3 regions of the Streptomyces sp. NPDC107521 genome follow, and region 3 is predicted to be linked to each of the others. Evidence: riboswitches for the same ligand, from Rfam matches in the RefSeq annotation. Region 3 holds a riboswitch; each other region holds the start of a gene.
The links. Region 3 has a riboswitch for cobalamin ahead of ACZ7LB_RS18035 (CoA-acylating methylmalonate-semialdehyde dehydrogenase). Riboswitches for the same ligand answer to the same signal wherever they lie in the genome.

Region 1 (10,172 bases), on a different contig from region 3:
TCTTCGGCAAGGGACGGCACCGGCCCTCCGCCTCCTGGCGGCAGGCCACCGACCGGGCGTTCACGCTGATCGGCGACGGCCGCTACGAGGACGCGGGAGCCCTGCTGACGCGCGCCGCCGACCTGGAGCCCTGGCTGTCGGAGTCCTGGTTCAACCTCGCCCTGCTGCACAAGTTCCGGCACGACTGGGAGCAGGCCCGGGCGGCCGGGCTGCGCGCGGTGGCCCTGCTCGACCGCGACACCGGCGCCCCCGACTGGTGGAACGTGGGCATCGCCGCGACCGCCCTCCAGGACTGGCCGCTGGCCCGGCGCGCCTGGCAGGCGTACGGGCTGCGCACGCCCGGCAGCGCCACCGACGCGGGCGAGCCGCTCGGCATGGAGCTGGGCAGCGCCGCCGTGCGGCTGTCCCCGGAGGGGGAGGCCGAGGTGGTGTGGGGGCGGCGGCTTGACCCCGCCCGCATCGAGGTGCTGTCCATCCCCCTGCCGTCCTCCGGCCGCCGCTGGGGCGAGGTCGTCCTGCACGACGGGGTGCCGCACGGCGAGCGGACCACCGGCGCCGGGCACGCCTACCCCGTCTTCGACGAGATCGAGCTGTGGGCGCCCTCGCCCGTGCCCACCTGGGTGGTGCTGCTGGAGGCGGCCACCGAGGCCGACCGGGACGCCCTGGAGCGGCTCGCCGCCGACGCCGGGTTCGCCGCCGAGGACTGGTCGTCCTCCGTCCGGCTGCTGTGCCGGACGTGCTCGGAGTCCCGGATGCCGTCCGACGAGGGGGACGGCGAGCACCTCGACCCGCACGACCACAGCGAGCCCGGGCACCCCGGCCCCCTCGGCCACCGCACCGACGGACAGCAGTGGGTGCCGGAGCGCGAGTGCGGGGTGGCCGCCCCGGCCGCCCTGGTGCGGGGCCTGCTGGACGGGTGGGTCGCGGACAGCCCGGACTCACGGGACTGGCGAGACCTGGAAGAGGTCTGCTGAGCCCTCCCCGTAGGCTTTGACGAGCATCATTCGTTCCAGGAAGGCAGGCATACGTCGGTCATGGCCCAGCAGGACACCGAACAGCAGCACCCGGGCGTGCTCCCCGTCGACCCGGACGGGTATGTCATCGACACGGAGGACTGCGACGAGCGCGAGGCCGAGTGGCGTGGCCGCGGCACCTCCCGGCCCATCACGGTCGTCGGGAACCCGGTGCTGCACAAGGAGTGCCGGGACGTCACCGACTTCGGCGACGAGTTGCGGACCCTCGTCGCCGACATGTTCGCCAGCCAGCACACGGCCGAGGGCGTGGGCCTGGCCGCGAACCAGATCGGCGTCGACGCGAAGGTCTTCGTCTACGACTGCCCCGACGACGAGGGCGTCCGCCACGTCGGCGTGATCTGCAACCCCCGGCTGGTCGACCTGGCCGCCGACCGGCGCAGCCTGGACGACAGCAACGAGGGCTGCCTGTCCGTGCCGACCGCCTACGCCTCCCTCGCCCGCCCCGACTACGCCGAGGTGACCGGGCAGGACGAGCGGGGCAACCCGGTCAGGGTGCGCGGCACCGGCTACTTCGCCCGCTGCCTCCAGCACGAGACGGACCACCTGTACGGGTACCTGTACATCGACCGGCTCTCCAAGCGCGAACGCAAGGACGCCCTGCGGCAGATGGCCGAGAACGAGCCCCGCTACCCCGTGGTCCCCAACGACTGACCCGGCCCCGCCGGCCCCGGCTCCCGTCCGGGGGCGGCCCCGGCCCCTGTGCGCGCGGCGCCCGCCCGGAAGCTCCGGCGGGCGCCGTTCCGCTGCCGGAACGCGCCACACCAGGAGGATTCCGGCACCGGGGAGCAGCGAACACGGCAAATCCATTCCCAGAGGGGCCGGTTGTGGTGCTGAATGGAAGTGCGGGGATACGCGCGGGCGTACGCCCCGCTCAGTGCGAGGAGCGCGCCACCTGCTGCTGAGAGGGGTTTGTACGTGCATGTTTTCTCACACGGCACCGCAACGACGACGATCGAGGTACCGCCTTCACTCCGCCTTCCTCTGATAGAGACCGAATTTCCCCGGCAACTGCACCCTTATTGGCCCAGACTCCAGGAGAACACCCGTGCCTGGCTGGAGGAAAAGCGGCTGATGCCGCCGGGTCTGGTCCATGAATATGCCGACGGCCTGTGCTACACGGACCTCATGGCGGGCTACTACCTGGGCGCCCCCGACGCGGTGATGCAGGCGATTGCCGACTTCAGTGCGTGGTTCTTCGTCTGGGACGACCGGCACGACCGCGACGTCGTCCACGGGCGGGCCGGGGACTGGCGGCGGCTGCGCGACGCCCTGCACGCCGCGCTCGACGCGCCCGCCGGGCACCTGCGGCACGAGGACGCGCTGGTCGCCGGGTTCGCGGACGGCGTGCTGCGGCTGCACGCCTTTCTCCCGGCGAGCTGGAACGCCCGCTTCGCCCGCCACTTCCACGCGGTCATCGGCGCGTACGACCGGGAATTCCACAACCGCACCCGCGGCGTGGTGCCCACCGTCGAGGAATACCTCCAACTGCGCCGGCTCACTTTCGCGCACTGGATCTGGACCGATCTGCTGGAGCCGAGCGCCGGACGGGAACTCCCGGAACCGGTGCGCAAACACCCCGCCTACCGCCGCGCCGCCCTCCTCAGCCAGGAGTTCGCCGCCTGGTACAACGACCTCTGCTCGCTCCCCAAGGAACTGGCGGGCGACGAGGTCCACAATCTCGGGATCAGTCTCGTCACCCATCACGGACTGACCCTGGAAGAGGCCGTCGGAGAAGTCGGGCGCCGCGTCGAGGAATGCGTCACCGAATTCCTCCGCGCGGAACGGGACGCGGTGCTCCTCGCCGACGCCCTCGCCGACGGCACCGCGCGCGGAAGGGAATTGAGCGCCGCCGTGCGGGCCTGCGTCGGCAATATGCGGAACTGGTTCAGTTCCGTCTACTGGTTCCACCACGAGTCGGGCCGCTACCGGGTGGACACCTGGGACGACCGCTCCACGCCCCCGTACGTCGACAACGAAGCGGCAGGTGAGAAATGACCGTGGATTCGGTCAGCCCCAGGACCGACCCCGGGCCGCGGGTGCCCCCCGTCGCCGGCGGCCGTGTGCCGCTCCTCGGCCACGGCTGGCGGCTCGCCCGCGACCCGCTGGCCTTCATGGCCCAGCTCCGCGACCACGGCGACGTCGTCCGGCTCCGGCTCGGCCCCAAGACCGTCTACGCGGTGACCACCCCGGCCCTCACCGGCGCCCTCGCCCTGAGCCCCGACTACCACATCGCCGGACCGCTGTGGGAGTCGCTGGAGGGCCTGGTCGGCAAGGAGGGCGTGGCCACCTCCAACGGCGCCCTCCACCGCCGCCAGCGGCGCACCATCCAGCCCGCCTTCCGGCTCGACGCCATCCCCGCCTACGGGCCGATCATGGAGGAGGAGGCGCACGCGCTCACCGAGCGCTGGCGGCCCGGCACCACAGTCGACGCCACCTCCGAGTCCTTCCGGGTGGCCGTCCGGGTCGCCGCCCGCTGCCTGCTGCGCGGCCAGTACATGGACGAGCGGGCCGAGCGGCTGTGCGGGGCGCTCGCCACCGTCTTCCGGGGCATGTACCGGCGCATGGTGGTGCCGCTCGGGCCGCTCTACCGGCTGCCGCTGCCCTCCAACCGGGCCTTCAACAGCGCGCTGGCCGACCTCCACCGGGTGGTCGACGAGATCATCGCGGAGCGCCGCGCCTCCGGGCACCGGCCGGACGACCTGCTGACCGCCCTGCTGGAGGCCGAGGACGAGAACGGCGACCCCATCGGGGAGCAGGAGATCCACGACCAGGTCGTCGCGATCCTCACCCCCGGCAGCGAGACCATCGCCTCCACGGTCATGTGGTTGCTCCAGGCACTCTCCGCGCACCCGGAGCACGCCGACCGGATCCGCGAGGAGGTCCTCGGCGTCACCGGCGGACGCCCGGTGGCCTTCGACGACGTGCGCAGCCTGCCGCACACCGGCAACGTCATCGTGGAGGCCATGCGCCTGCGCCCGGCCGTCTGGGTGCTGACCCGGCGCGCGGTGGCCGACACCGAACTCGGCGGCTACCGGATCCCGGCCGGGACGGACATCATCTACAGCCCGTACGCCATCCAGCGCGATCCCCGCTCGTACGCCCGCCATCTGGAGTTCGACCCGGACCGCTGGCTCCCGGAGCGGGTGACGGAGCTGCCGAAGTACGCCATGCGGCCCTTCAGCGTGGGCAACCGCAAGTGCCCGAGCGACCACTTCTCCATGGCGCAGCTCACGCTGATCACGGCGGCACTGGCCACCCGGTACCGCTTCGAGCAGGTGGCCGGCTCCCGGGACGCGGTCCATGTGGGCATCACGCTGCGCCCCCACAAGCTGCTGGTCAGACCCGTGGAGCGGTGACGCGGGCCGGGAGGGGCCGGGAGGGGCCGGGAGGGAGGTGCCGGGAGGGGGCCGAGGGGAGGAGGGGCCGGGGCGGCCCGGTCCCTCCCCCCCCCTCGGCCCGGAACGGCCCGGACCTCAGAAGTCCTCGTCCAGGTCGACGGTGCCCTCCACCGCCACCTGGTACGCCGAGGCGCGCCGCTCGAAGAAGTTGGTCAGCTCCTGGACCCCCTGCAACTCCATGAAGGAGAAGGGGTTCTCCGACCCGTACACCGGGGCGAAGCCCAGCCGGGTGAGGCGCTGGTCGGCCACGCACTCCAGGTACTGGCGCATGGAGTCGGTGTTCATGCCGGGCAGACCCTCGCCGCACAGGTCGCGCGCGAACTGCAGCTCGGCCTCCACGGCCTCCCGCAGCATGTCGGTCACCTGCTCCTGGAGCCGGTCGTCGAACAGGTCCGGCTCCTCCTTGCGCACGGTGTCCACCACGTCGAACGCGAACGACATGTGCATCGTCTCGTCCCGGAACACCCAGTTGGTGCCGGTCGCCAGCCCGTGCAGCAGACCGCGGCTGCGGAACCAGTAGACGTAGGCGAAGGCGCCGTAGAAGAACAGGCCCTCGATGCAGGCCGCGAAGCAGATCAGGTTCAGCAGGAAGCGGCGGCGGTCGGCCCGCGACTCCAGCCGGTCGACGGTCTCCACGGAGTCCATCCACCGGAAGCAGAACTCGGCCTTCTCACGGATGGAGGGGATGTTCTCCACGGCCGCGAAGGCCGCCGCCCGGTCCTCCGGGTCGGGGAGGTAGGTGTCCAGCAGGGTCAGGTAGAACTGGACGTGGACGGCCTCCTCGAACAGCTGCCGGCTCAGGTACAGCCGCGCCTCGGGGGAGTTGATGTGCTTGTAGAGGGTCAGCACCAGGTTGTTGGCCACGATCGAGTCGCCCGTCGCGAAGAAGGCGATCAGACGGCCGATGAGGTGCTGCTCCTCGGGGGTCAGCCGGGCCAGGTCGGCGACGTCGGAGTGGAGGTCGACCTCCTCGACGTGCCAGGTGTTCTTGATGGCGTCCCGGTAGCGCTCGTAGAAGTCCGGGTAGCGCATGGGGCGCAGGGTCAGTTCGAAGCCCGGGTCGAGCAGGTTCTTGGTCGTGGCGGGAGCGGCGCGCCGCTCCCCGGAGCCGTCGGCGGAGGCGGTCTCGGTGTGCTGGGTGGTCATTACTGGCAGGCCTCGCAGGACTCGGGGTTTTCCAGGGAGCAGGCCACCGCGTCCGGGTCGGCGCTCTGCTGGGCGGGTACGGCGGCACGCGCCCCGGCGGCGCGGGCGATCCGCGTCGCGGGACGGGAGCGCAGGTAGTAGGTGGTCTTCAGGCCCCGCTTCCAGGCGTACGCGTACATCGAGGAGAGCTTTCCGATGGTCGGCGTCTCCAGGAACAGGTTGAGCGACTGGGCCTGGTCCAGGTACGGGGTGCGGGCGGCGGCCATGTCGATCAGGCCGCGCTGCGGGATCTCCCAGGCGGTGCGGTAGAGGTCGCGCACCTCCTCGGGGATCCAGGCGAAGTCCCGCACCGAGCCGTTGGCCTCGCGCAGCGCCTCGCGGGTGCGGGCGTCCCAGACGCCGAGCCGCTTGAGGTCCTCCACCAGATAGGAGTTGACCTGGAGGAACTCGCCGGACAGGGTCTCGCGCTTGAACAGGTTGGACACCTGCGGCTCGATGCACTCGTAGACGCCCGCGATGGAGGCGATGGTGGCCGTCGGCGCGATGGCCAGGAGCAGCGCGTTGCGCAGACCGGTGGTGGCGAGGCGCTCGCGCAGGGCCGCCCAGCGCTCCGGCCACTCCGGGCGCACGCCGTAGTGGTCGGGGTGCAGCACGCCCCGGGCGGTGCGGGTGCTCTCCCAGGCCGGCAGCGGGCCCGAGCGTTCGGCGAGGTCCGCGGAGGTCTCGTAGGCGGCGAGCATGATCCGCTCGGCGATCCGGGTGGACAGGGCCTTCGCGGCGGGGGAGTCGAAGGGCAGGCGCAGCCGGAAGAAGACGTCCTGGAGGCCCATCACACCGAGGCCGACCGGGCGCCAGCGGGCATTGGAGCGGCCCGCCTGCTCGGTCGGGTAGAAGTTGATGTCGACGACCCGGTCCAGGAAGGTCACCGCCGTGCGCACGGTGGCGTCCAGCCGTTCCCAGTCCATGTCCCCGGCCGCCGTGTCGACGAATGCCCCGAGGTTGACGGAGCCCAGGTTGCAGACGGCCGTCTCCCCGTCGTCGGTGACCTCGATGATCTCCGTGCAGAGGTTGGAGGAGTGGACGACGTGGCCCGGCTCGGCGGTCTGGTTGGCGGTGCGGTTGGCGGCGTCCTTGAAGGTCATCCAGCCGTTGCCGGTCTGCGCCAGGGTGCGCATCATCCGCCCGTACAGCTCCCGCGCGGGCAGCGTCCTGCGGGCCAGCCCGGCCGCCTCGGCCGCGCGGTAGGCGGTGTCGAACTCCTCGCCCCACAGATCGGTGAGCCCGGGCACGTCGGCGGGGGAGAACAACGACCAGTCGCCGTCCGCGTCCACCCGGCGCATGAACTCGTCGGGGATCCAGTGCGCGAGGTTCAGGTTGTGGGTGCGGCGGGCGTCCTCGCCGGTGTTGTCCCGCAGCTCCAGGAACTCCTCGATGTCCGCGTGCCAGGTCTCCAGGTAGACCGCCGCGGCCCCCTTGCGCCGGCCGCCCTGGTTCACGGCGGCGACCGAGGCGTCCAGGGTCTTCAGGAACGGGACGATGCCGTTGGAGTGCCCGTTGGTGCCGCGGATCAGCGAACCCCGGGAGCGGATGCGGGAGTAGGCGATGCCGATGCCGCCGGCGTGCTTGGACAGGCGGGCGACCTGGTGGAGCCGGTCGTAGAGGGAGTCCAGCTCGTCCCTGGGGGAGTCGAGGAGGTAGCAGGACGACATCTGGGCGTGCCGGGTGCCCGAGTTGAACAGGGTGGGGGAGGAGGGCAGGTAGTCGAGGCGGCTCATCAGCCCGTAGAGCGCGTCCACCTCGTCCAGGACCCGGGTGCCGGTCGCCGCGTCCGGCGCCGTGTCGTCCGCGAGGCCGGCGGCGACGCGCAGCAGGAAGTGCTGGGGCGTCTCGACGACCTTGCGGGTGACCGGGTGGCGCAGCAGGTAGCGGCTGTGCAGGGTGCGCAGGCCGAAGTAGCCGAAGCGGTCGTCGGCGTCCGGGTCGATCAGCGCGTCCAGGTGCTCCGCGTGCCGACGGACGAACGCGGCGGTCCGGTCGCCGATCAGGCCCTCGCGGTGCCCGGTGGCGACGGACTCGGTGAACCGGGTGACGCCCTGGGAGGCGGCCTCGGCGCGGATGCCGATGGTCAGCAGCCGGGCGGCCAGCCGGGAGTAGACGGGGTCCTCCGAGATCAGCCCCGCCGCGGTCTCGGTGGCCAGCTCGCGCAGCTCGGCCTCGTCGGCGTGGGCGGACCGGCCGCGCAGCGCGGCGGCGGCGACCCGGCCGGGGTCGGCGTCGGGGAGGTCGGCGGTCAGCCCGGTCAGGGTGCGCAGCAGCGCGGTACCGGGACCGTCGGTTCCCGCGGACGCGGGGGCGGCCGCCACCGGGGCGGTCGTCACCGTGGCTGGAGCCGTCACCCGGATCGCTGAGGCCGGATCGGCTGGCGCGGTGGTCACGTGGAGCACTCCCTCGCTCGGCACGGGGCCATGCGGGGGGCAGGGGCAGCTCACGAGCGCACGGGGCGGTCGAGTCCACCGACCCACTCCGCGAGGCCCGGACGTCATGGCACCCGGCCGGGACGGCAGGGCGCACTGCCGGCAGGTCCTCGGACTGACAAGCGTGCGGAAACGCGCGAGTACACCGTTGCGGGACAGTTCCGGATTCGCACCGGATTCCCCTGCGACGACAGCGAGCATGAGCATACATCTTGTGCCGGGGAGCGGAAGCACCCCCAGATGTAGTGTCGTGCTCGGCGGGAGAGGCGGGCCGGGACGGGCCCTCGGGGGCCTCGCGGGGCATCTCGCGGGGCGCCGTGACGGCCCGGCGGGGGCCTCGTGGCGGCCCCGCGACGGCGGGGCCGGAGCCCGCTCGGCGGTCCGGCGCGGTGCTTCGGCGGAGGTGCGGTGCCGCTCAGGAGGGCCGGGTTCCCCCGGTGCCGTGACCCTGCCGCGCAAGGGGCGGAGTCCCCCCGCACGGTACCGCGCCCGCCGGGGCGCGGGACGGTGACCCCGGACACGGGGGCCGGGTCCGGGGCGGGGCCGGAGGGTCGGCGGGGTGGTGCCGGGACCCCGAGGGCGCCGGAGCGCGGTGGCGAGGGGTGACGGGGGCAGGGGGCCCGGCGGTGCCGCGGGTGACTCGGTGCCGTGGTGGCGCCCGTGATGTCGGACACGTTCGCCGGCCCCGTGACCCCGGACACATCCGCCGAGCCCCTGCGGACGCGTCCGCCGCGCCGGACGGTGAGGTGCCTCCTCGGTGTGCGGCGCCGGTCGCGGAGGACGCGGTGCGCGACGGCTTCCGCGGCCGTGCGTCCGACGCCGTCCACGCCCGACGCATCCGGTACGGGCGCCCCCTCCCGCCCCGCCGTGTCCGAAGGGCGCGGCGACGGACCGCCGGCTCGCTCCGACGCCCCGTCAATGCCGTTGCGCCGCGACACCGCGACACCGCTGGGCGCCGCGGCCCGCGGCCCACAGGTGCGGGGGGTGCCGGGTGCGGGGGTGCGGGGGTGCGGGACGGGGCGCGAGCGATGGCCCGCGCCCCGTCCCTCGCCCCGTCCCTCTCAGCGCGCGCTGTCCGCCGTGGCCGGCGGCGTCTCCACCGCGACGCCCGGGTCGCCCGCGTCCGCCGTGTAGTCGCCCGGCCGGGTCTCGTCGACGCCGTCGGGTGCCTTCACGGCCCGCAGGACGACGGTGAGGACCACCGTCACCGCGACGTTGAGCACGAAGGCCGTGAGACCGAGGTAGCCGATCTCCCCGATGCCCGGGATCTCCTTGGCCGAGCCGCCGAAGTGCTTCTGGGTCGGCGAGGCCACCCCGTACGCGGCGACCGTGCCGTAGGCCATGCCGACCGCCCAGCCGCCGAGCAGCGCCCAGCGGTGGAACCAGCGGGTGAACAGGCCGCCCACCAGCGCCGGGAAGGTCTGCAGGATCCAGATGCCGCCGAGGAGCTGGAAGTTGATCGCGACGGTCTTGTCCATGCCGAGGACGAAGACCAGCGCGCCCACCTTGACCAGCAGCGACACCAGCTTGGAGACGCGGGTCTCCTCCCGGGGCGTGGCGTCCGGCCTGATGAAGTCCTTGTAGATGTTGCGGGTGAACAGGTTCGCCGCCGCGATGGACATGATCGCCGCCGGGACCAGCGCGCCGATGCCGATGGCGGCGAAGGCCACGCCCGCGAACCAGTCGGGGAACATCGTCTCGAAGAGCTGGGGGATGGCGAGCTGCCCGTTCTTCACCTTGATCCCGGCCGCGACGGCCATGAAGCCGAGCAGCCCCAGCAGGCCCAGCATCAGCGAGTAGAGCGGCAGGATCGTGGTGTTGCGCCGGATCACCTCGCGGCTGCGGGAGGAGAGCGTCGCGGTGATCGAGTGCGGGTACATGAACAGCGCGAGCGCCGAGCCCAGCGCCAGCGTGGCGTACGTCCACTGGCTCGTGCCGCCCGGCACCAGCCCGCCCGAGCCCGCCGCGGTGAACTTGTCGTTCGCGGCGGAGAAGATCTCGTCGAACCCGCCGAGCCTGATCGGGATGTAGATGATCGCCACCGCGATGACGAGGTAGATCAGCGTGTCCTTGACGAAGGCGATCAGCGCGGGCGCGCGCAGCCCCGACGAGTAGGTGTA
Region 2 (10,172 bases), on a different contig from region 3:
ACACGCTCAGGTGCACGCGGTACACGCGGCCGAGGTGCACGTTTCCGCCCCCCCCTGAAAGGGGGGCGGAACGCACAGCAAGATCAACAACAGTTGAGGAGCAAGATCATGAACCAGTCCATGATGCTGAGCGCCTGCGCCGGGAGCGCGGCCACGACCGGCGTGCTGATGTTCAGCGTGTGGTGGCACGGCACCCACCGCGCGGGGCGCCCCGAGGTGCAGCCGGAGGACGGCCAGGGCGCAACCGTGGTGCCGCTGGAGCGCCCGGCGGCAACCGGTCCGGTCCTGGGCGTGAACGGCCGTCAGGCGGGCGTGCAGGGCGCCCGGAAGGGAGCCGAGGCAGCATGAGCGCGAACGACCCCATGCGCGCGTCCGGAGGGCGCGGACCCCGTGCGCGCATCCAGTCGGCCACCGGCGGCGGAATCGGCCCGGAGACGCCCGAGGACGGCCGCTGTACGGCCCGTACGCGGTCCGGCGGCCGGTGTCGTGGCATGGCGGTCACCGGGGCGACCGTGTGCCGGATGCACGGTGGCGCAGCACCACAGGTGCGGGCCGCTGCGCAGCGCCGGGAGGCCACGGCCGAGTTCCTGCGCACCTACGGGGACGTGGACGGTCCGCAAGAAGACCCGGCGGTCGTCGTCTCCCGGCTCATCCGGCAGGCGGCGGGCCACGTGGCGTGGCTGCTGGAGCGGGTGCAGGAGACCGAGGCGGACGCCCTGGTGTGGGACATGACCTCCGAAGTGGAGCGCCAGGGAGGGGAGTTCCCCGGCGTGGACACCACGTACAGCGCGGCCGTGAATGGCTGGGTGCGGCTGTACGGGGAGGAACGGGACCGGCTGCTGAAGATGTGCGACCTCGCGGCCCGCATGGGCGTGGAAGAGCGCCTGGTGACGCTGGCCGAGGTCCAGACGAAGATCATGTTCGAGGCGATGAACCGGGCGCTGGACGCCCTGGAACTGACGGCCGCGCAGCGCGCCCGCGTCCCGGAGGTGATGGCCGGTCTCCTGCGGGGCATGGCCGCCGAGGGGCGGCCGGAACTCCCCGCCGCCTGAACACCAGGAAGCCGTAGCCCGTGAGCGCTGCGGCTTCCTGCGTGTAACGAGAACCCAGGCGAGCCGATTGATCAATCAGATTCCTCGAAGACTCGTTTCACTACGTCATCTGGGCACCCCAGGATTCTCAGTGAATGAGCCCGTACTGCCAATTCGAGGATGCGCACCACTTCATCAAGTTCGAACGCATCGTAGCCTCGCGTGCCGTGCGCAAGGTTATTCCGAACGATGCGCAGCGCATTTGCCGGTGTTTTTACTGAGGGGTTGGACATGGCCTCTGTAACGAGTGAGGTCGCCGCAATGCGGTCCATGATGTCAACAGGGAGCGCGCCAGTCATGGACTTCAATACGGCATCGAGGCTCGTGGGAGGGTTCTTCGAAAGGAACTTCTTCAAGAATTGCATCACGTCGCGGTCAGCTACGCTGCTCAGGCTGTCAATGACCTGATCTCGCTTGGATAGATGGCTAAGCCGGCGTTGGTCGTACTCGTTGCGGGTTTCGTATCCGTGCAGACCTTCCAATGCTTGGATTAGCAGCAAGAAGCGCGACCGTGGGTGCTGGTCGTGTGCGTGCAACATTGAGCCATATGTTTCCACCAAAGGGTGGTGCTCTGCTGAATATTTGCGCCATTCGAGAACCAGGTCCAAAAGGGATAGTTCGTCAGCTTTAGCTCTGATGGCACTCCGGTGATTCCTAACGTCTTTTTCTGAGCTAGCAAATGGAGCCTGCGTGATACCGGTGCCGTACACCTGGTACTGACCCGCAATGTCAGTCAGCCTTACTGCTACGTACGTCAGATCCTGGGGCTTACCAGTTGCGATTGAGCTGATCCGTCGGAGCGGCTCTATGAACTCGTCAAATGCAACCCGAAGCGATACGCCTCGTTGAAAGGTGACCGTCGCTACCGGGCTAAAACAAAGGCGAAATTCAAATCCGTCTGCGGTTCGCATTCGGCCGTTGTAGCCAACGGAAAGCTCCACGCCTTCCTTTGACCACTCAGCTCGTGCTTCCAGGTTAAGATTGGCACTCCACAAACCCTTGGGATTGTCCGGATGTACGCCTGGAGTCTGCACGCTCGCGATTGGTGCAGTTCCGGTAAGTGCATCGAGTGCTGTTATCTGAAATTCTATTGACGACACAAGGGGGATTTCATTGTCATGTTCGGGCGCCATTTGTGGACTGCGCCGACCAAAGAATTCCCCACCTTTGCTCAAGAGGGCCGCGCTGCCAGTCACGTGCCCTTGGTTCATGGTCCAGTAAGTAATGTGGGCGTCAAGAAGGATTACTGATCCACCATTGGCCAATGTCCCTGATAGGACTGGAGCTTCTACAACCTGCGGGAAAGAGAAGGAGAACACTCCTTCTTGGGGCTCGTCGCGGTTTAGCGGAAGGCGGCCATACACGGAACCCTTTGGCGCACGGTTCGGCAGTACTTCCAATTGGCCTGGGAGTTCAGTGCTGCCCCCCTTTCCGTCGGGGATATTCCATGTGCACAAATAGTCATCCGGCTCGTATGACAGGCGCAGTGGTGTCTGCTGATCGGGCAAAGTTCCTCTTTCCTCGACGCCTTCGCTGAAGGCACTTTGCTAGCTTGACCGACCGGAAACGAGTGGCGTACCCCTAAGCCAGCAGCAAGTGTCCGTAGTCGGCCAGTACTTCGCGCGCCTCGGGCACGTCCTCGTAATCCTTCAGCCGGTGGAGGACCGTCCGGGCCCGTTCCGCCGTGCGCTCCGAGGAAAGATCGCCGGACGTGTCGATGACGCGGCGGGCCTCTTCAGCAGCCTGCTCGGGCTCGTTCGCGTCCGCCAGCGCCACGGCCAACCATGAGCGGTACAGCGCGACCTCCCGGGCGTGGGTGGCGTCGTAGCGTCCCAGCACGTCCTGGAGTAGCGGCACCGCGCGCAGCGGGCGGCGCAGCTCGGTGAACACCCGGGCGTCCATGACCTCCAGCTCCTCGCGGTTCACCCAATAGGCCCACGTCGGCGCGGGAGGGCCGTCCGTGGCATCCAGCGCGGCGTGGGCCTCCCCGAGAGCCCGCAGGGCCGGTTGCGCCTCCCCGGCACGCGTGTGCGCCCAAGCCACGCGGTCCAGGAACAGGGCGCGGGTTGTGGCCGGAGCGTCCGGCCCGGCCTCGGAGACCGCTGCCTTCGCCAGTTCCAGGCCCTTCCGTTCCCGGCCGCTGTTCGTCAGGTGGTAGGCGAGGCTGCCCGCGAGTTGTGCCACCAGCGGCGCGTCCCCGGCCTGGCGGGCGGCCGAGAGTCCGAGCCGGTAGGCGTGCTCCGCGTCGTCACCCCGACCGGCGTCGGAGGCGATCCATCCGGCGATCTGGCCCAACTCCCCGATCTGTACGAGCAGGCCGCGCCCCGTCTCCTCGGAGTGCTCGGACTCGCGGTACAGGCGGACGGCGGCGCGCAGCTCGCGGAAGGCGGGGGCGATCAGGTCTCCGCCGGACAGCACATCGTCCGCGAGCCGGAGGCCGTGGACGCGAGCCGCCAGGCCGTCCACGGTGGTGGCGCCGATCCGACGGCCACGGGGGGTCGCCAGGGGCTCCAGCGCGTCCCCGTCGGGCAGAAAGTCCGCGAGGGTGGCCGCGACCCCGGGAAGGGTGGCCTGAGCATCCCCCCGGGCGTACGCGGCGGCCTGCTCCAGCTCACGCAGCGGCACACCGAGTACCTGGGCGAAGGTGGGCAGCCACGCGTCCGGGATGCGCTCCCCGCGCTCCCATCGGGAGACCTCGTGCCGTGTGATCGACTGGGCGCCGGACACGGCGCACAGCACGGCGGCGAACTGCCGCTGCGAGCGGCCGGAGTGCCGCCGCAGATCGGCGAGGTAGGCGCCGAACTCGCGGCGTCGCTCGGTGGTGTCGCTCATGGTGGCCCCCTTCCGTATCTAGTGTGGCCCCTCCCTGGCCCCCTGGTTGGCTCCTCCGCATGATCACGCACCCCGGTTACCTGAACGCGAAGCGCCCCGGCGACCGCGCGAACGGCCCCGGGGCTGGCCGATCTGAAGGAAGCAGACCGACATGCCGCAACCTACAACCCGGGCCCGCCAGACCGGGCACCCCGGGTACAGCGAGACCCTGCCGAGGCAGCCCGAGAGCGCAGCCACCGCGCGGCGCCTGCTTCGTACCGCCTGTGCCGTCTGGGGGCTGGACGCATTGGCCGAGGACGGGGCGCTGATCGTCTCCGAGTTGGTGGCCAACGCCGTGCAGCACGCCCGGCGGGAATCCATCCGGGTCGTCATCGACCGTCCCGGCGCTGCGCGGGTACGTGTCGGCGTCGCGGATCTCTCCCGGGCGCGGCCGTTGCAGCGCGAAGCCGACGACAGTGAAGAAGGCGGGCGCGGTCTGCGCCTCGTGGCGGTGCTGGCCGCCGACTGGGGCACGGATGAGCGGCGCTGGGGCAAGATCGTGTGGGCGGACCTGGAGGGGCGCGGGTGACCACGGGAGAGACCCCCGGCCGCAGCGCGGCGCGCGCCCATCTGTCCCAGTTGATCGAGCTGTTCGGCACGGACGGATGCCTGCGGATCAGTACGGCCCCGGCTGAACCCGAGCCGCCCGCCGTCGGCGCAGAGGCCGAGGGCGACGAGCAAAACTGACCGCCCCAAGGCGCGGCGAAGCCCCGGCCGGTGAACTCCACCGAGCCGGGGCTTCGTCGTCTCACGCAGATCTCACGGACTCCGTGGAACGAGCCGGAAAAGCTGGCCCTGACCTGGACGTTTGTGCACTCCCCGGAACTCACAGACCTCTGTGGACGGTGTTTCGTTCACTGGGGGTCAAGGGGTCGCAGGTTCAAATCCTGTCGTCCCGACTGGAGACAGTCGCGGGTCGGGGCCGGTTCCGGAGTCATCCGGAACCGGCCCTCGGTCATTTCCGGGCACCGGCCGGGGACCGGCGCCCTCGGCCGGGGCCGACGGGCCACGAGGGACGGACCCGGCGGGGCGGCTTTCGGCGGCCGTGTCCGGCCCCGGTCCGGGCCGCTCCGACCGCTGTCCGGCGCGCTCCGACGTGCCTCACCGCGGCGCCCGCCCCCGCGCGCGGCCGGCGAGACCGCAGTCGCCGCACTTCGAGCCGTCCGGCGCGCGGTAGTAGAGGCAGCAGCTCAGGCGGCGGAACGTGAGGTCGGGGCCGGTGAGCGTGCCGGTGCCCGCCAGGCGTCCGGTGTCCAGCAGCGTGGTCGTGAGGTCGGTGAGCGGTCCGCGTGCGGCGGGGCGGTGCGCCAGCAGGGCGCGGGCCGCCTCGGCGAGCGCCGACGCCGAGTTGCCGTCCAGCAGCCGCGGGGCGACCTTCACGCGCAGGCCGTCGGCCAGCGCCGACAGATGGCGTGTCACCTGCTGGTACAGCGCGTGGGCGGGGCCGTCGTCGAGCCGGTCGACGTGCAGTCCGGCGGGCCGGGGCAGCCGGAGGGCCGGTCCGTCGTCGGCCCGTTGCAGCCCGTCGAGGTCGAGCACGATCCCGTGCAGGACGACGCAGGCCAGCGCCGGTGACCAGAGGCGCGCGGCATGGCCGAGCTGGGCGATGGAGACGTCGACGCGCGGCTCCCGGGTGCGGTGGCGGCGGGCGACGGCTTCGGCGAGGTCGGTGAAGCCCTCCGCGTAGGAACGGGCGACCGGGTGCCAGCCGTCGTCCCGTCCGCCGGTCCGCAGGGCGAAGAAGCCGCCGAGATCCGCCACGTCCCGCAGCGCGGCGGTGACGGACGCGGACGAGGCACGGGCCCGGTGCGCGGTGCCGACTCCTCCCCGGTTCTCCGTCCGCACGATCACGAGGCCGTACGCCGTCGGGCCGTACGCCGTCGCGGCGGCGTGATGGCGTAGAGGTCGAGGATGTCCGGCAGGGGCGCGACGCCCGGTCCGCCGGCGCGTGCCCAGGCGGCGACGTCCTCGGTCGCGTCCGGGTCGTTGACCAGGCCCAGCCAGACGGGCCGGGCCCCGGCGGCCCGGCCCGCGGCGGAGGGCAGTACGACGACGACGTTGGCCTGGTCGCAGACGTCCAGGCAGGCGGACACCCGCACCGGGACCTGGGCGCGCAGACGCGCCGTCTGGGCGGCGTGGTCGACGCCGGTCACCTTGGGGCTGCCGCAGCAGCAGTCGCGGCACACGACGACACGGCACGGCACGGGGCCGTCCGCCGCTCCGGTGGGGGTGCCGTCAGTGGTTCGTCCGGTCGGCGTCGCGGGCATGCGGTGCCGTTCCTCTCTCCGGGGAGATCCGCCCCGTGGTTCGTCGAGGGGGCGACCGCGTGAGTCTCCTGGCTCTCGGGTCGATGCCCGTCCCGGCCTTCCGGCCCGCTGGGGCCGTGGCCGTCCTGGGATCCGCTCGCCGATCACAGTGGCGGGACCGCGCCGGATTCACACCGGCTTCCTCGTTCCGCCGTCGCCCTTGTCGCCGGCCATCCTGCCATCGCGGGGCGCGCCCGCACCACGGTGCCCCACCCGGCCCGGTGGAGCCGGGACCGCGCGGCACCGCCCGGGACCGGCACGGCGGGCGGCACGGAAGCGGCGGAGGGGTCAGACGAACGCGTCGGCGAGCATGAAGGCCGCGACCGCGAGCAGGGCGTAGGCGAAGACGCGCTGCAGCGTGTTGCCGCTGAGCCGTCGCGCATGGCGTTTGCCGTCCCAGGCACCGAGGATCGCGGCGGCGGTGAAGGGCGCGATGACGGCCCAGTCCAGATGGACTCCGGTACCGGCCCGGGCGCCGAGCGCGGCGGCGGAGTTGATGGTGATGACCAGCAGACTGGTGCCGATGGCCCGGCGCATCGGGAGGTTGAGCACCCGCGTCAGGGCGGGCACGGCGAGGAATCCGCCGCCCACACCCAGCAGCCCGGTCACGGCGCCGAGCCCGGCACCGGCGGCACCGGCCCCGACGGGGCGCACCTCGCCCCCGGCCGCGGCGGACGAGGGACGCAGCATGCGCAGCGCGGCGAGTCCCGCGACGGCGGCGAAGGCGACGGTCAGCCCCGCCTGGGGCAGATGCCCGGCGGCCGTACCGGCGAGCATGGCGGGGACGATGCCCGCCGCCGCGAACAGCAGTCCGGTCCGCCAGGCCACGTTGCCGTCCCGGGCGTGCCCGGCGAGCGCGGTGACGGACGTCAGGGTGACGATGATCAGGCTGGTGGTGATCGCCTCGGCGGGCTCCATGCCGATCAGATAGGTCAGGGCCGGGACGGCCAGAACGCTGCCGCCACCGCCGAGGCCGCCGAGCGCCAGGCCGACGACGGCTCCGGCCACCAGCGCGAGGATCAGGGCGGTCATGCCACCGAGCCCTCGTCGCCGCTTCCGCCGACCACCGGGTATCCGGCGGCGGCCCACTGCTTCATCCCGCCCTTGACGTCCACCGCCTCCGCGCCGCGCGCACGGAGCAGCTCGGCGGCCTTCTGCGAGCGGTTCCCGCTGCGGCATATCACCGTCAGCGGCCTGCCCCGGGCGGCCTTCGGCAGCGCCGCCCCCGTGACCAGGGCGGACAGTGGCGCGTGCATCGCGCCGGGCGCCCGCCCGGCGGTCCACTCGCCCCGCTCGCGGACGTCCAGCAGGACGTCCGGGGCGTCGGCGCCCAGGGTGCGCCGACGGGCCTCCTCGACGGTGACGCGCTTCTTGTCTCGGGAGAACGGGAACATCACGGGACCTCTTTCGTGCGGTCGTGCGGGTACGTCGTGCGGGAGCCGGAGCGGCCACCGGCGGCCCGGGACCGGGTGCGGTACCGGGCGGCCGCCCGCTGGGCCGGTGACGACGGGCCGACCCGGTGGCGGAGCGGAGTCGTCGACGGCGACCGCCCCACCGGCGGCGGCGTCGAGAACGGGGAGGCGTCGAGAACGGGGGGAGGCGGCGGTTCCGCCGCGCGATGCCTCCGCGAGGGGCTGCCGGGACCTGGGCGGCCCGCTCCGCGTGGCGCGGACGGTGCCCTCGGCGGCCGGCCCCGCGCGGTGCCGCCCGCCGGGCCCGGCCCCCGGCCGAGCGGGACGCCGGCGGGGCCGGGGGAGGACATCGGGGCGGCCACCGCGAGCGGGGTTCCCGGGACGGCCCTCAGCCCGGGGCCGTCGGCCGGGGCGGCCGCGGGACGCTCAGGACCCGCTCCCCGACGCTCGGGACCCGCTCTTCAGGGAGGCGACGACGGTGCCGACATCGGTGCGCGGGCCCCGGTTGTACGGCAGCTTGGACAGCATCATGCCCAGGGCGCAGGTGTTGCTGAGCGCGGCGAAGGTCAGCCCGGCGCCGATCGCGGTGCCGATCAGGTGCACGCCGGGGACGAAGAACCCCACGACGCCGCTGACGAGCACGATCGAGCCGGCGACGAGACGGACCTGACGCTCCAGTGCCCAGCGCTGCCGACCGCGGTCGACCGGGGCGCCGGAAGCCTCCCAGGCCATCATGCCGCCGTCGAGGACCCGCAGGTTCGGCAGGCCCGCCTCGGCGAGCGCCTCCTCGGCCTGCGCCGCGCGGGATCCGGCGCGGCAGACCAGCACCACGTCCTCGTCCAGGTGCCCGCGCAGCTCCGCACGGTGCTCGCGCAGGGTGTCCAGGGGCACGTTGTGGGCGCCGGGGATGTGGCCGGTCTCGAACTCGCCGGACGTCCGCACGTCGATCAGACGGGGGCCGTCACCGGTCTCGATCAGGTGCTGAAGGGCGGCGGGGGTGAAGACGGAGGTACGGGAAGCGTCGGTGGTCATGAGGACTACTCCGTGGAGAGGCAGCGGAACGGGAACGGAACGCGGGAGAGCGGGCGCGCCCGCACAGGGCTCGCCGGAAGGAGGTCCCGTGCGGGACGCCGGCGGTGGGAAGAGGGGAAGGCGGCGGGTCAGGCGGCGGCGGGCGTGTTCGCCAGGGCCCAGGCGGCCCAGCCGCCGAGCACGTCGGAGACGTCGTCGAAGCCGTGGTGGCGCAGCAGGCTCGCGGCGATCGAGGAGCGGTGACCGCCCGCGCAGTGCAGGACCAGCGGCTTGTCGCGCGGGATCTCGTCGAGGCGGCGCGGCAGCTCGCCCAGGGCGATGTGCAGGGCACCCTCGATGAACCCGTTCTCGCCGCGCTCGCCGCAGTTGCGGACGTCGACGACGACCGGCGGGTTCGGCCCGTCCAGCTCGGCGCGGAGCTGGACGGCGGTCAGGCGGCTGGCCGGGGAGACCTCGTCGGCCATCGCGGCGAGCGCCTCGTCGGGTGCGGCCAGATACCCGGCGACGCGGTCGAAGCCGATCCGGGCGAGCCGGGTGACGATCTCCTCCTCCCGGTTCTCCGGCGCCACGACCAGCAGCTCCGCACCGGACGGCAGCACGGTGCCGGCCTGCTCGGCGAACCGGCCGTCCGCGGGCACGTTGACCGCGCCGCGCGCGTGACCGGCGGCGAACTCCTGCGGATCACGCGCGTCGACCACCACCGCGCCCGCCGCGCGCCGGGCCAGGAAGTCCGCCACGCCCAGCGCCCGCGACGCGCTCGCCGGGTCGAACAGCTCCCGCTCCCGGCGGTTGAGGTCCGCGTCGTAGGCGAAGTAGCCGGGGGCCGCCGACTGGCCGGCGGTCACGAGGGCGACGAAGTCCCGCTCGCTCATCGGCGCACAGGCGTAGTTCGTCGCGCGCTGCTCGCCGATCGTCGACTGCCGCTCGGTGGACAGGTTCTTGCCGCAGGACGAACCGGCGCCGTGGGCGGGGAAGACCCGTACGTCGTCGGCCAGCCCCATCAGCTTGTTCTGCACGCTGTCGTGCAGCATCGCGCCCAGCTCGTCGGCGGTGACCCCGACCGAGGCCAGCAGGTCCGGGCGGCCGACGTCGCCGATGAACAGCGCGTCACCGGTCAGCACGCCGTACGGGACGGCGTCGTCGGCGTGCTCGTACACCAGGACGCTGATCGACTCCGGCGTGTGGCCCGGCGTCTCCATGATCTTCAGCGTCACGTCGCCGAGGCCGATGACGTCGCCCTCGGCGAGCCCCCGGATCGCGTACTCGGTCTCGGCCCGGTGCCCGTAGCCGATCCACGCGCCGGTGCGGTCGGCCACCTCCAGGTGACCGGCGACGAAGTCCGCGTGGAAGTGCGTGTTGATGACGCCCACCACGGTGAAGCCGTGGGCCTCGGCGTCGTTCAGGTACTCCGACACGTCCCGGCGCGGGTCCACGATCACGGCCTGGCCGGTGGTCTCGTC
Region 3 (10,172 bases):
TCCGGGAGCTGCGAATCTGCGAATTTGGCGAAGGTCGCGGATGCTATGTTCGCAAGCAGGCCCGCCGGAACGCCTCCCCTTCCCGGCTTGCGACAAGGATGTGCGCCGTGCCCCGAGGAGCAGCCGACCGCAAGATCCACGCCCATGCGAAGCTGCGGCGGCTGCGCCGCGAGCACGGGATGAACCAGGTCGACATGGCCCGCGCCCTCGGCATCTCCACCAGCTACGCCAACCAGATCGAGCAGAGCCGGCGCCCGCTGACCGCGTCGGTGCTGCTGCGGATCGCGGAGGTCTTCGGGGTCGACGCGGAGTTCTTCTCCGAGGCCGACGAGGACCGGCTCGCCACCGACCTGCGGGCCGCGGTCGCGGACGAGGCGTGCGGAGCGGCGCCGCTCGCTCCCGAGGAGATCGCCGAGGCGGCCCGGGACCACCCCGAGGTGGCGCGCGCCCTGGTCGCCCTGCACCGGCGCTACCGGGACACGGTGGAGCGGGCCGCCGCCCTCGGCTCCCCCGGGGCCGCGGACGGTCTGCTGCCCGCCACCGAGCCGCACGACGAGGTGCGGGACTTCTTCTACACGCACCACAACCACTTCGAGCCGCTCGACACCGAGGCCGAACGCCTCGCCGGGGCGATGCGCCTGCGCCCGGGCCGGGTCTCCGACGCCCTCGTCGCCCGCCTGGGCGAGGAGCACGGGATCAGGGTCGTCCGGGCGGCTCCCGGGCGCTCGGGTGACGCCCGCAGACTCGACCCCGACACCGGTCTGCTGTTCCTGTCGCCCTGGCTCAGCGAGGGCCAGCGGGCCTTCCAGCTCGCCACCCAGCTCGCCCTGCTGGAGCACGGGCCGCTCCTCGGCCTGCTGGCGGACAGCGCCACGGGCCTGACCTCGCCGAGGTCCCCCGCGCTGGCCCGCATCGGCCTGGCGAACTACTTCGCGGGCGCCCTCCTGATGCCGTACTCCGTCTTCCACACGGTGGCCGAGGAGGTGCGCTACGACATCGAGCTGCTCTCGGCCCGCTTCGGCGTCGGCTTCGAGACCGTCTGCCACCGCCTCAGCACCCTCCAGCGGACCGGGCGGCGCGGGGTCCCCTTCTCCTTCCTCCGCGTCGACCGGGCCGGGAACATCTCCAAGCGGCAGTCGGCGACCGACTTCCACTTCTCCCGGCTCGGCGGCACCTGCCCCCTCTGGACCGTCTACGAGGCGTTCTCCGCGCCCGGCAGGATCCTCACCCAGGTCGCGGAGATGCCGGACGGCAAGCGGTACTTCTGGGTGGCGCGCACCATCACCCGGGGCGGCTTCGGCCACCGCGCCCCGCGCGCCGAGTTCGCCGTGGCCCTCGGCTGCGAGCTGCGCCACGCCCACCGGCTCGTCTACGCCGAGGGCGTCGCCCTCGACGACTCCCGCGCCGCCACCCCGATCGGGCTGGGCTGCCGGATCTGCGAACGCCGCGACTGCGCGCAGCGGGCACGCCCCCCGGCGGGCGGGCGGCTGGCCGTCGACCCCGACCGGCGGACGTATGTGCCGTATCCGGTCGAGAGCGGTCCGGGGCCGGCGGCGGAACCCGGATCAGCCGGATTCGGCGCGGTGCCCGCGCAGTAGCACGGAGATGGCACGGCGCAGGCGCGCCGCCTCCCCCTCCGGGTCCTCCCCGGTGTCCGGCGGTCCGTCCGGGCGGCCGGTTCGTCCGTGGCCCGCCGGGTCCGGCCCGGGCGCCGGGGGTGCCGGACGGCCCTCCGGTGGGTCGGCCACCAGTTCCGCCAGGTCCTCCAGGAGCCGCTCGGTGCGCCGCATCCGGTCGCCCAGGGCCCGGAGCCGGGCGCTCTGGCCGCCGACCTGCCTTCTGCACGCGAGGAGTTGCTCGTACTCCGCCACGGTCAGGGCGACCGCCTCCACCCCTTCCACGGTGATGCGTGGCGGCTGCCGACGTCTGGTCATTCCGGTACCCCGTCCTCCCGTTCCGCTGGTCGTACGTGCCGGAACGCGAGCGGCCCCGGGATCGTTCCCCGGGGCCCCGCGTACCGGGTGGTTCAACGGTGCCGGAAGACCGGCGCCCGCTTGCCGGTGAAGGCCGCCATGCCCTCCTTCTGGTCGGCCGTGGCGAACACCGCGTGGAACAGGCGGCGTTCGAAGCGGACCCCCTCGGCGAGGCTGGTCTCGAAGGCGCGGTTGACGGCCTCCTTCGCCATCATCGCCACCGGCAGCGACATCTCCGCCACCGACTCGGCGACCGCCTGCGCCTCCGCGAGGAGTTCACCGGCCGGCACGATCCGGGAGACCAGTCCGGCCCGCTCGGCCTCGGCGGCGTCCATGGTGCGCCCGGTCAGGCACAGTTCCATGGCCTTGGCCTTGCCGACGGCCCGGGTCAGCCGCTGGGAGCCGCCGATGCCCGGGATCACCCCGAGCTTGATCTCCGGCTGGCCGAAGACGGCGGTGTCGGCGGCGAGCAGGATGTCGCAGAGCATGGCCAGTTCGCAGCCTCCGCCGAGCGCGTAGCCGGCGACCGCGGCCACGGTGGGCGTCCGGATCTGTCCGAGCCGGTCCCATGCGGCGAACCAGTCGGTGAGGTACATGTCCATGTACCCCCGCGGTGCCATCTCCTTGATGTCGGCCCCGGCCGCGAAGGCCCTCGCCGAGCCGGTGATGACGAGGCAGCCGATGTCCGGGTCCCGGTCGAGTGCCTCGGTGGCGGCGACCACCTCGTTCATCACCCGGAGGTTCAGCGCGTTGAGCGCCTTGGGCCGGTCGAGGGTGAGCCAGGCGGTGCGGCCCTTGCGTTCGACCAGGATGGTCTCGTACTCGTCGCTCACGTGGCGTCTCCGCTCCGTTCCCTGATGGTGCCGACGATGGCCGAGAAGTCCCGCGCGCCACCGGTGCCCTCGGCGTATTCGGCGTACAGTTCCGCCGCGCGGTGCCCGAGTTCCGTGTGCACGCCGCCCGCCTTCGCGGCGTTGGCGGCCAGCCGCAGGTCCTTGGCCATCAGGGCGGCGGCGAAGCCCGGCCGGTAGTCCCGGTTGGCGGGACTGGCCGGGACGGGCCCGGGAACGGGGCAGTTGACGCTGAGCGCCCAGCACTGGCCGGAGGCCGTGGAGGCCACGTCGTACAGCGCCTGATGGGACAGCCCGAGGCTCTCGCCGAGGACGAACGCCTCGCTGACGGCGATCATGGAGACGCCGAGGATCATGTTGTTGCAGATCTTGGCGGCCTGCCCGGCGCCCGGCCCGCCGCAGTGCACGGCCCTCCTGCCCATGGCCTCCAGCAGGGGGCGCGCCTCGGTGAACTCCTCTTCGCCACCGCCCGCCATGAACGTCAGGGTGGCGGCCTCGGCACCGACCACTCCGCCGGACACGGGCGCGTCCAGGGAGCGCATCCCGGCGGTGCGGGCCCGCTCGTGGGCCGTCCGCGCGTCGGCGACGTCGACGGTGGAGCAGTCGACGAAGAGGGTGCCGGGGCGGGCGGCGGTCAGGGCCTCGTCGTAGAGGTCCAGGACATGACGTCCGGCGGGCAGCATGCTGATGACCACGTCCGCCTCCCGGACGGCCGCGGTCACGGACCCCGCGGGTTCGGCCCCGGCCCGGCAGGCGGCCTCCACGGCTTCGGGGACGAGGTCGTGGCCGAGCACGCGGTGGCCCGCCCCGGCCAGGTTGGCGGCCATCGGGCCGCCCATGTGGCCGAGTCCGACGAACGCGACGGTCCGGGTCACCACGCGATCTCCTCCAGGGCTCCCGAGGGGGTCGGGACGGGTCCGGGCCCGTCGGCCGGGGCGAAGAACCGCTCCACGTCGGCGTCGGTGACCTCCTCCAGGGTGGCGGGCGACCAGCGCGGCGTCCGGTCCTTGTCGATGACCTGGGCCCGGATGCCCTCGATCAGGTCGGGGCCGCGCAGACAGGCGCGGGAGACGCGGTACTCCTGTTCGAGGACCCGCTCCAGTGGCCCGAGCCGCCGGGCGCGGCGCAGCGCGGCCAGGGTCACCTTGAGCGCGGTCGGCGACTTGGTGAGCAGGGTTCCGGCGGTCTCCTCGGCCGCGGGACCGCCGTGGGCGTGGAGCCGATGGACGATCTCCTCGACGGTGTCCGCGGCGAAGCAGGCGTCGATCCAGTCCCGCCGGGCGGCCAGTCCGCCCGGCGGCGGGTCCTGGACGTGCCGCCCGAGTGCCTCGCGCACCGGCAGCCGGTCGAGGTCTTCCACGAAGGAGGGCAGGGAGGCGGAGGGCATGTAGTGGTCGGCCAGTCCGCACAGGAGGGCGTCCGCGGCGCCGACCGCCGCGCCGGTGAGGGCGAGGTGGGTGCCCAGCTCTCCGGGGGCGAGGGCGAGCAGATGGGTGCCGCCGACGTCGGGGACGAAGCCGATGCCGGTCTCGGGCATGGCGACGCGGGAGCGCTCGGTGACGATCCGCACGCTGCCATGGGCGGAGACGCCGACGCCGCCGCCCATCACGACCCCGTCCATGACGGCGACGTACGGCTTGGGATAGCGGGCGATACGGGCGTTGAGACGGTACTCGTCGCGCCAGAAGGCCGCGGTCGCGCTGCCGTCGCCGTCCCGGGCGTCCTCGTGGATGGCGCGGATGTCACCGCCCGCGCACAGCCCCCGCTCCCCCGCCCCGGTGAGGACCACGGCCTCCACCGCCGGATCGCGCTCCCACTCCGCGAGCGCCTCCTCGACGGCGAGCACCATCCCCCGGGTGAGGGAGTTCAGGGCCCCCGGACGGTTGAGGACGATGTGGGCGGCCCGGCCGCCGGTCCGGAACAGGACGTCGCTCATCCGAACGCCTCCGTCAGACCGCGGGCCACGATGACGCGCATGATCTCGTTGGTTCCTTCCAGGATCTGGTGGACCCGCAGGTCCCGGACGATCTTCTCGATCCCGTACTCGCTGAGGTAGCCGTATCCGCCGTGGAGCTGAAGGGCGCGGTCGGCGACCGAGTAGCCGGTGTCGGTGGCGAACCGCTTGGCCATCGCGCACAGGTACGGCGCCTGCGGATCGCCCCGGTCCAGTGCCTGCGCTGCCTGCTGGACCAGCGCGCGGGCGGCGGTGAGTTCGGTCGCCATGTCGGCGAGCCGGAACCTCAGGGCCTGGGCGTCGAGGAGCCGGGCACCGAACGCCTCGCGGTCGGCGAGGTGGACGAGGCTGCGGTCGAGGGCGCTGCGGGCGCCGCCCAGGGAGCAGGCGGCGATGCCGAGACGGCCGCCGTTGAGGCCGTTCATGGCGATCCGGAAGCCGTCGCCCTCGCGGCCGAGGAGCCGGTCGGCGGGCAGGCGGACGCCGTCCATGACCACCTGGCGGGTGGGCTGGGCGTTCCAGCCCATCTTCCGTTCGTTCGGCCCGAAGCCGAGGCCCGGGTCGTTCCGGTCGAGGACGAACGCGGAGATCCCGGCGGATCCCTCACCGCCGGTGCGGGCCATCACGACGTAGAGCCGGGCGGCGCCGGCGCCGGAGATGAACTGCTTGACGCCGGTGAGCACCCAGTCGTCGCCGTCCCGTACGGCACGGCTGGTCAGGGCGGCCGCGTCCGATCCGGCGCCCGGTTCGGTGAGGCAGTAGCTGGCGAGGTCCTCCATGGCGCACAGGCGCGGCAGCCACCGCTCGCGCTGGGCGTCGTCGCCGTAGCTGTCGATCATCCAGGCGACCATGTTGTGGATGGAGAGGTATCCGGCGATGGACGGGCAGCCGGAGGCGAGCGTCTCGAAGACGAGGACTCCGTCGGCGCGGCCGAGGCCGGAGCCGCCGGACTCCTCCCGGACGTAGACGCCGCCGAGGCCGAGACCCGCCGCCTTGCGCAGCACGTCCACGGGGAAGTGCTTGTCGCGGTCCCAGTCGAGGGCCTGCGGGGCGAGGTGGTCCTGGGCGAAGTCGAAGGTGGTCTCCACGAGGGCCTGCTGGTCCTCGGTGAGCAGGGTGCCGGTCATGTCGGGTCAGCCCATCGTGGGGAGGGTGAAGCTGGCGCCTTCCCTCTGGCCGGCGGGCCAGCGCGAGGTGACCGTCTTCGTCCGGGTGTAGAAGCGGATGGCGTCCGGGCCGTGCTGGTTGAGGTCGCCGAAACCGGAGCGCTTCCAGCCGCCGAAGGTGTGGTAGGCGACGGGTACCGGGATGGGCACGTTGACACCGACCATGCCGGTGGTCACGCGTCGGCTGAAGTCGCGGGCGGTGTCCCCGTCCCGGGTGAAGATGGACACGCCGTTGCCGTAGGTGTGCTCGCTGGGCAGGCGCAGCGCCTCCTCGTAGTCCGCGGCGCGGACGACGCACAGGACGGGACCGAAGATCTCCTCCTGGTGGATGCGCATGCCGGGAGTGACCCGGTCGAAGAGGCTGGCCCCGGCGAAGAAGCCGTCCTCGTGTTCCGGAAGGGTGAAGTCGCGTCCGTCGACGACGAGTTCGGCACCCTCCTCCACTCCGAGGTCCACATAGGAGCGGACCCGCTCGACGGCCTCCGGGCCGACCATCGGGCCGAAGTCGGCCCCGGGGTCGTCGCTGCGGCCGATGCGCAGCGCGGCGACGCGCTCCTTGAGCCGGGCCACGAGGGCGTCGGCGGTCGCCTCACCGACGGGGACGGCGACGGAGATGGCCATGCAGCGCTCGCCCGCCGAGCCGTACCCGGAGCCGACCAGGGCGTCGGCGGCCTGGTCGAGGTCGGCGTCGGGCATCACGATCATGTGGTTCTTGGCGCCGCCGAAGCACTGGGCGCGCTTGCCGCGGGCGGCGGCGGTGGCGTAGACGTGCGCGGCGACGGGGGTGGAGCCGACGAAGCCGAGGGCGGCCACGCGCGGGTCCTCCAGCAGGGTGTCGACCGCCTCCCGTCCCCCGTTGACGACGTTGAGGACGCCCGGCGGGAGCCCCGCCTCCAGGAACAGCTCGGCGAGCCGGAGCGGAACGGACGGGTCCCGTTCCGACGGCTTGAGGATGAAGGCGTTGCCGCAGGCCAGGGCGGGCGCGGCCTTCCACAGGGGGATCATGGCGGGGAAGTTGAACGGCGTGATGCCCGCGACCACGCCGAGCGGGGCGCGCAGGGAGTGGACGTCGATGCCGGTGCCGGCGTTGTCGGTGAACTCCCCCTTGAGCAGGTGCGGGATGCCCGCCGCGAACTCGACGACCTCCAGGCCGCGCTGGATGTCGCCGTGCGCGTCGGCCACCGTCTTGCCGTGCTCGGCGGACAGCAGCCGGGCCAGGGCGTCCTTCTCGCCCTCCACCAGGCGCAGGAACGCCAGCAGGACACGGGCGCGGCGCTGGGGGTTCCACTCCGCCCAGGCCGGCTGCGCCGCCGCGGCGTCGCTGATCGCCGCCTCGGTCTCCGCCCGGTCGGCGAGCGGTACCAGGGCCTGGACCCGGCCGGTGTTGGGGTCGTACACGTCGCCGAAGGCCCCCGAGGTTCCCGGGGTGTGCTTGCCGCCGATGAAGTGCGTCAACTCGCGCACGGAGGCGCGTTCGTGCTCACGGACCATGACTGCCTGCTCTCGTCAGGAGGGATCCGGGGACGGCGCGCCGGCCCGGCGTCCGAACGCGGTCGGCATACGGAGATCGGGGGCGCGAGATCGCGTGGGGCCGCGGCCTCGTCAGAGGGAGGGCTCACCAGGGTCATGGGTGCACACCGGTGCCATGCGTGTCGGCTCCATCCTCGTGGAAAACACGGAACGTCCCGCGGCCGGTATCCTGACTCCCGGATCAGCGCGCGCCGTCCGCCTTCCCGACATCCAGCTCGTCAGTGGCGTCCTGCTCGACGGCGTGCTCCCCGGTCACAGTGGCGGGACCGTGCCGGAATCACACCGGCTTCCCTGCACCGCGGGCCTTGTGTCCGCGACTATATAGTCGGTCGTCCTAGTAAATCCAGCGACACACGAACCCTGTCCGGGGCGGCACCCATCGGCGCCGCGCTCCGGGGGCCCGGCCCCCGGGACGTGCCGCGACCGTCCGCCCCGGCAAGGGGCCCCGCCATCGGCCCGGCACCCCGCCCGCACCGGAGGTGCCTGTGGCGCCTTCTCCTCAACTGGCCCTAGACTGCGCTGACTTCGGCGCCCGTCGGCCACGGCCGACGGACCGCGGAAGGGCGTCACCGCGTACGGCACGACAACCGCATACGCGCGTGACCGGGGGAAGCCGGTGGGAATCCGGCGCTGACCTGCAACCGTGTGCGGCCCGTCGGGCCGCGAGTCGGGGAACCCGGCACGTGCTCCGTACCGCTTCCCACTGTCATGGTCTGCAGCGTGAAGCCGAGAGCCCCCGTGCCGCCACGGCCCGGTGTCCGACCCGCCCTGCGGCGGGCGGCACCGCAGCGCCCGCCCGGACGCGGTCCGGCGGCCCGGCGGCCCTGCCGCGGACCGCCCGATCAGGAAGGCTCCGCCATGCGCCGCACATCCGTCCACCGTCACCTGGCCGCCGTGGCCGTACTCGGTCTGGCCCTGTCCTCCGGGACGGCCGTCGCCCACGCCGACGGCGCCGCCACGGCCGCGACCACGGGCACCAACGCCCCCGTCAGAGTGTCCCTGACGGTGCAGGGGCCGGACGGGCTCCTGTTCAAGGGCCGGGTCCGGACACGGGGCCACGACGTCACCACCGCGACCGGCGGCACCCACACGTGCGACGGCACCAACGGCGGCGCCCACGCCAGTGCGGTGCCCACACCGACCGCCGCGCTCGACGACGCCGCCCACCGGAGGGGCTTCACCTGGGACGGCACGTGGTACCCGTCCTTCGACGACTTCTCGGTGGACACCATCGGGAACGTCAGCGGCGGGGGCGGCGCCTACTGGAACATCTCCGTCAACGGCACCTCGACACCGGTCGGCGGCTGCCAGTTCGGGCTCGTCGCCGGGGACGAGGTCGCCTTCACCTGGACGGCCTTCTGACGGAACGTCATCCCGTCCGGGTCGCGCGCACGGCGGGGCCGGCGACGAGCCCGCCGTGCGGGCCCCGCGGACGCGGGGCCGCGGGGAGCCGGTCCGGGCGCTCCCCGCGGCCCCGCCGGTGTCAGGCCCCCCAGCGCAGGGCGATCGTGTCGCCGACGCCCACGGCGGTGCCCCGGGCCGCGGCGGCGAAGGACGAGCCGTCGAGGCTGGCCTTCCACGTGCCGGAACCGCCGCCGGCCTTGCCGTTGAGGGAGGTGACGGCGCCCGTGCCGGACGAGGGCGCCACGGAGGTCACACAGCCCGCGGGGGTGGCCGCCGTCCGGGCCGCGTCGAGGACCGCGCCCAGGGTGGTCGTCGGCCCGGTCGGCGTGAGCGTGACGGAGCACACCTCGAGGCCCCCCGCACCGTCGTCCACGGTCAGTGCGAGCGTCGCCGCCGTACCGGAGGTGAAGGAGCCCTCTCCGACCCACTGCGGCGCCCCCGGGGTGACCGGTGCGGGCGGTGCGGCGGTGAATCCCGCGCCGGCCACGGCCCTCATCCCGTCGCTGGAGGCGTAGGCGGACGGGCCCGTGTCACTGGGCAGGTACCTGAATCCGCCGCCCGGGTTGAACTGCTGGGCGATCAGGAAGTCCAGCGGGGTCCTGCCCATGGCGGTGAGGAAGTCACCGGTCTGCGCGTTGATGCCGCAGGCGTTCAGTCCGGAGACCGCCCAGCCGTTGGAGTTGGTGTTGACACCGAACATGGCGTTGAAGGCACCGCTGCCGGCCACCAGCTTGCTCTTGAGGAAGGCCCTGGCCCGGACGATGTCGGCGTCGGTGTTCGGCACGCCCGACACGCACAGCGCGGCCATGGCCGCACCGGTCATGTCGATGTCCGAGGTCTTGGCGAGCTCGGTGGCGCTGCCTTCCGCCTTGCCGTAGTTCCAGCCGCCGTCGTTGTGCTGGTTGGCCCGGATCCGGGTGGCCATCGCGTCGCGGAGCGCCTGCGGGACACGGAGCTGACCGGAGGGGGTCCTGGCGCCGTTGAGGGCCAGGGCGGCGAAGACGGTGCCGTTGAAGTTGCCGGACGGGCCGAAGTAGCCGGGTTCGGCGGTCTGCCAGTAGCGGTGGATGTCGGCGATCAGGTTGCGGGAGGCGGAGACCCGGGCCGGGTCGACACCGGCGGCGTAGGCGTTGAGGGCGGCCCGCTCGTAGTCGGTGACGACCGGGGACGCGGACGGCCACCCGCCGGTGGACAGGAGGTTGCGGTAGACCGTCCTCGCGTTCCTGCTCGGGTCACCGCCGGGCGTCACGTCCACGGCGGCGGTTCCGGCGGCGGCGAGCGCGCTGAACGCCCA

Region 1: linked by a shared signal. The riboswitch ahead of ACZ7LB_RS13560 (ribonucleoside-diphosphate reductase subunit alpha) and the one ahead of ACZ7LB_RS18035 (CoA-acylating methylmalonate-semialdehyde dehydrogenase) in region 3 are both predicted to bind cobalamin.
Region 2: linked by a shared signal. The riboswitch ahead of ACZ7LB_RS26275 ((2Fe-2S) ferredoxin domain-containing protein) and the one ahead of ACZ7LB_RS18035 (CoA-acylating methylmalonate-semialdehyde dehydrogenase) in region 3 are both predicted to bind cobalamin.

What each region holds. Positions count from the first base shown of each region.
Region 1 is NZ_JBVKAT010000007.1:175,227-185,398, reverse strand. It holds gene ACZ7LB_RS13585 (tetratricopeptide repeat protein) at 1-974, shown strand, start outside; gene def (peptide deformylase) at 1,035-1,685, shown strand; gene cyc1 (epi-isozizaene synthase) at 1,950-3,029, shown strand; gene ACZ7LB_RS13570 (bifunctional albaflavenone monooxygenase/terpene synthase) at 3,026-4,390, shown strand; gene ACZ7LB_RS13565 (ribonucleotide-diphosphate reductase subunit beta) at 4,508-5,464, opposite strand; gene ACZ7LB_RS13560 (ribonucleoside-diphosphate reductase subunit alpha) at 5,578-8,013, opposite strand; cobalamin riboswitch at 8,137-8,296, opposite strand; gene mctP (monocarboxylate uptake permease MctP) at 9,114-10,172, opposite strand, start outside.
Region 2 is NZ_JBVKAT010000021.1:68,471-78,642, forward strand. It holds gene ACZ7LB_RS26240 (hypothetical protein) at 109-348, shown strand; gene ACZ7LB_RS26245 (hypothetical protein) at 522-1,052, shown strand; gene ACZ7LB_RS26250 (ApeA N-terminal domain 1-containing protein) at 1,124-2,599, opposite strand; gene ACZ7LB_RS26255 (helix-turn-helix domain-containing protein) at 2,673-3,923, opposite strand; gene ACZ7LB_RS26260 (ATP-binding protein) at 4,075-4,491, shown strand; gene ACZ7LB_RS26265 (hypothetical protein) at 4,488-4,649, shown strand; gene ACZ7LB_RS26270 ((2Fe-2S)-binding protein) at 5,064-5,813, opposite strand; gene ACZ7LB_RS26275 ((2Fe-2S) ferredoxin domain-containing protein) at 5,810-6,229, opposite strand; cobalamin riboswitch at 6,292-6,412, opposite strand; gene ACZ7LB_RS26280 (sulfite exporter TauE/SafE family protein) at 6,557-7,300, opposite strand; gene ACZ7LB_RS26285 (rhodanese-like domain-containing protein) at 7,297-7,662, opposite strand; gene ACZ7LB_RS26290 (rhodanese-like domain-containing protein) at 8,107-8,712, opposite strand; gene ACZ7LB_RS26295 (MBL fold metallo-hydrolase) at 8,841-10,172, opposite strand, start outside.
Region 3 is NZ_JBVKAT010000011.1:20,138-30,309, reverse strand. It holds gene ACZ7LB_RS18065 (short-chain fatty acyl-CoA regulator family protein) at 108-1,598, shown strand; gene ACZ7LB_RS18060 (hypothetical protein) at 1,566-1,934, opposite strand; gene ACZ7LB_RS18055 (enoyl-CoA hydratase) at 2,027-2,806, opposite strand; gene mmsB (3-hydroxyisobutyrate dehydrogenase) at 2,803-3,699, opposite strand; gene ACZ7LB_RS18045 (enoyl-CoA hydratase/isomerase family protein) at 3,696-4,760, opposite strand; gene ACZ7LB_RS18040 (acyl-CoA dehydrogenase family protein) at 4,757-5,905, opposite strand; gene ACZ7LB_RS18035 (CoA-acylating methylmalonate-semialdehyde dehydrogenase) at 5,912-7,435, opposite strand; cobalamin riboswitch at 7,617-7,790, opposite strand; cobalamin riboswitch at 8,081-8,152, shown strand; gene ACZ7LB_RS18030 (DUF4430 domain-containing protein) at 8,333-8,836, shown strand; gene ACZ7LB_RS18025 (prenyltransferase/squalene oxidase repeat-containing protein) at 8,958-10,172, opposite strand, start outside.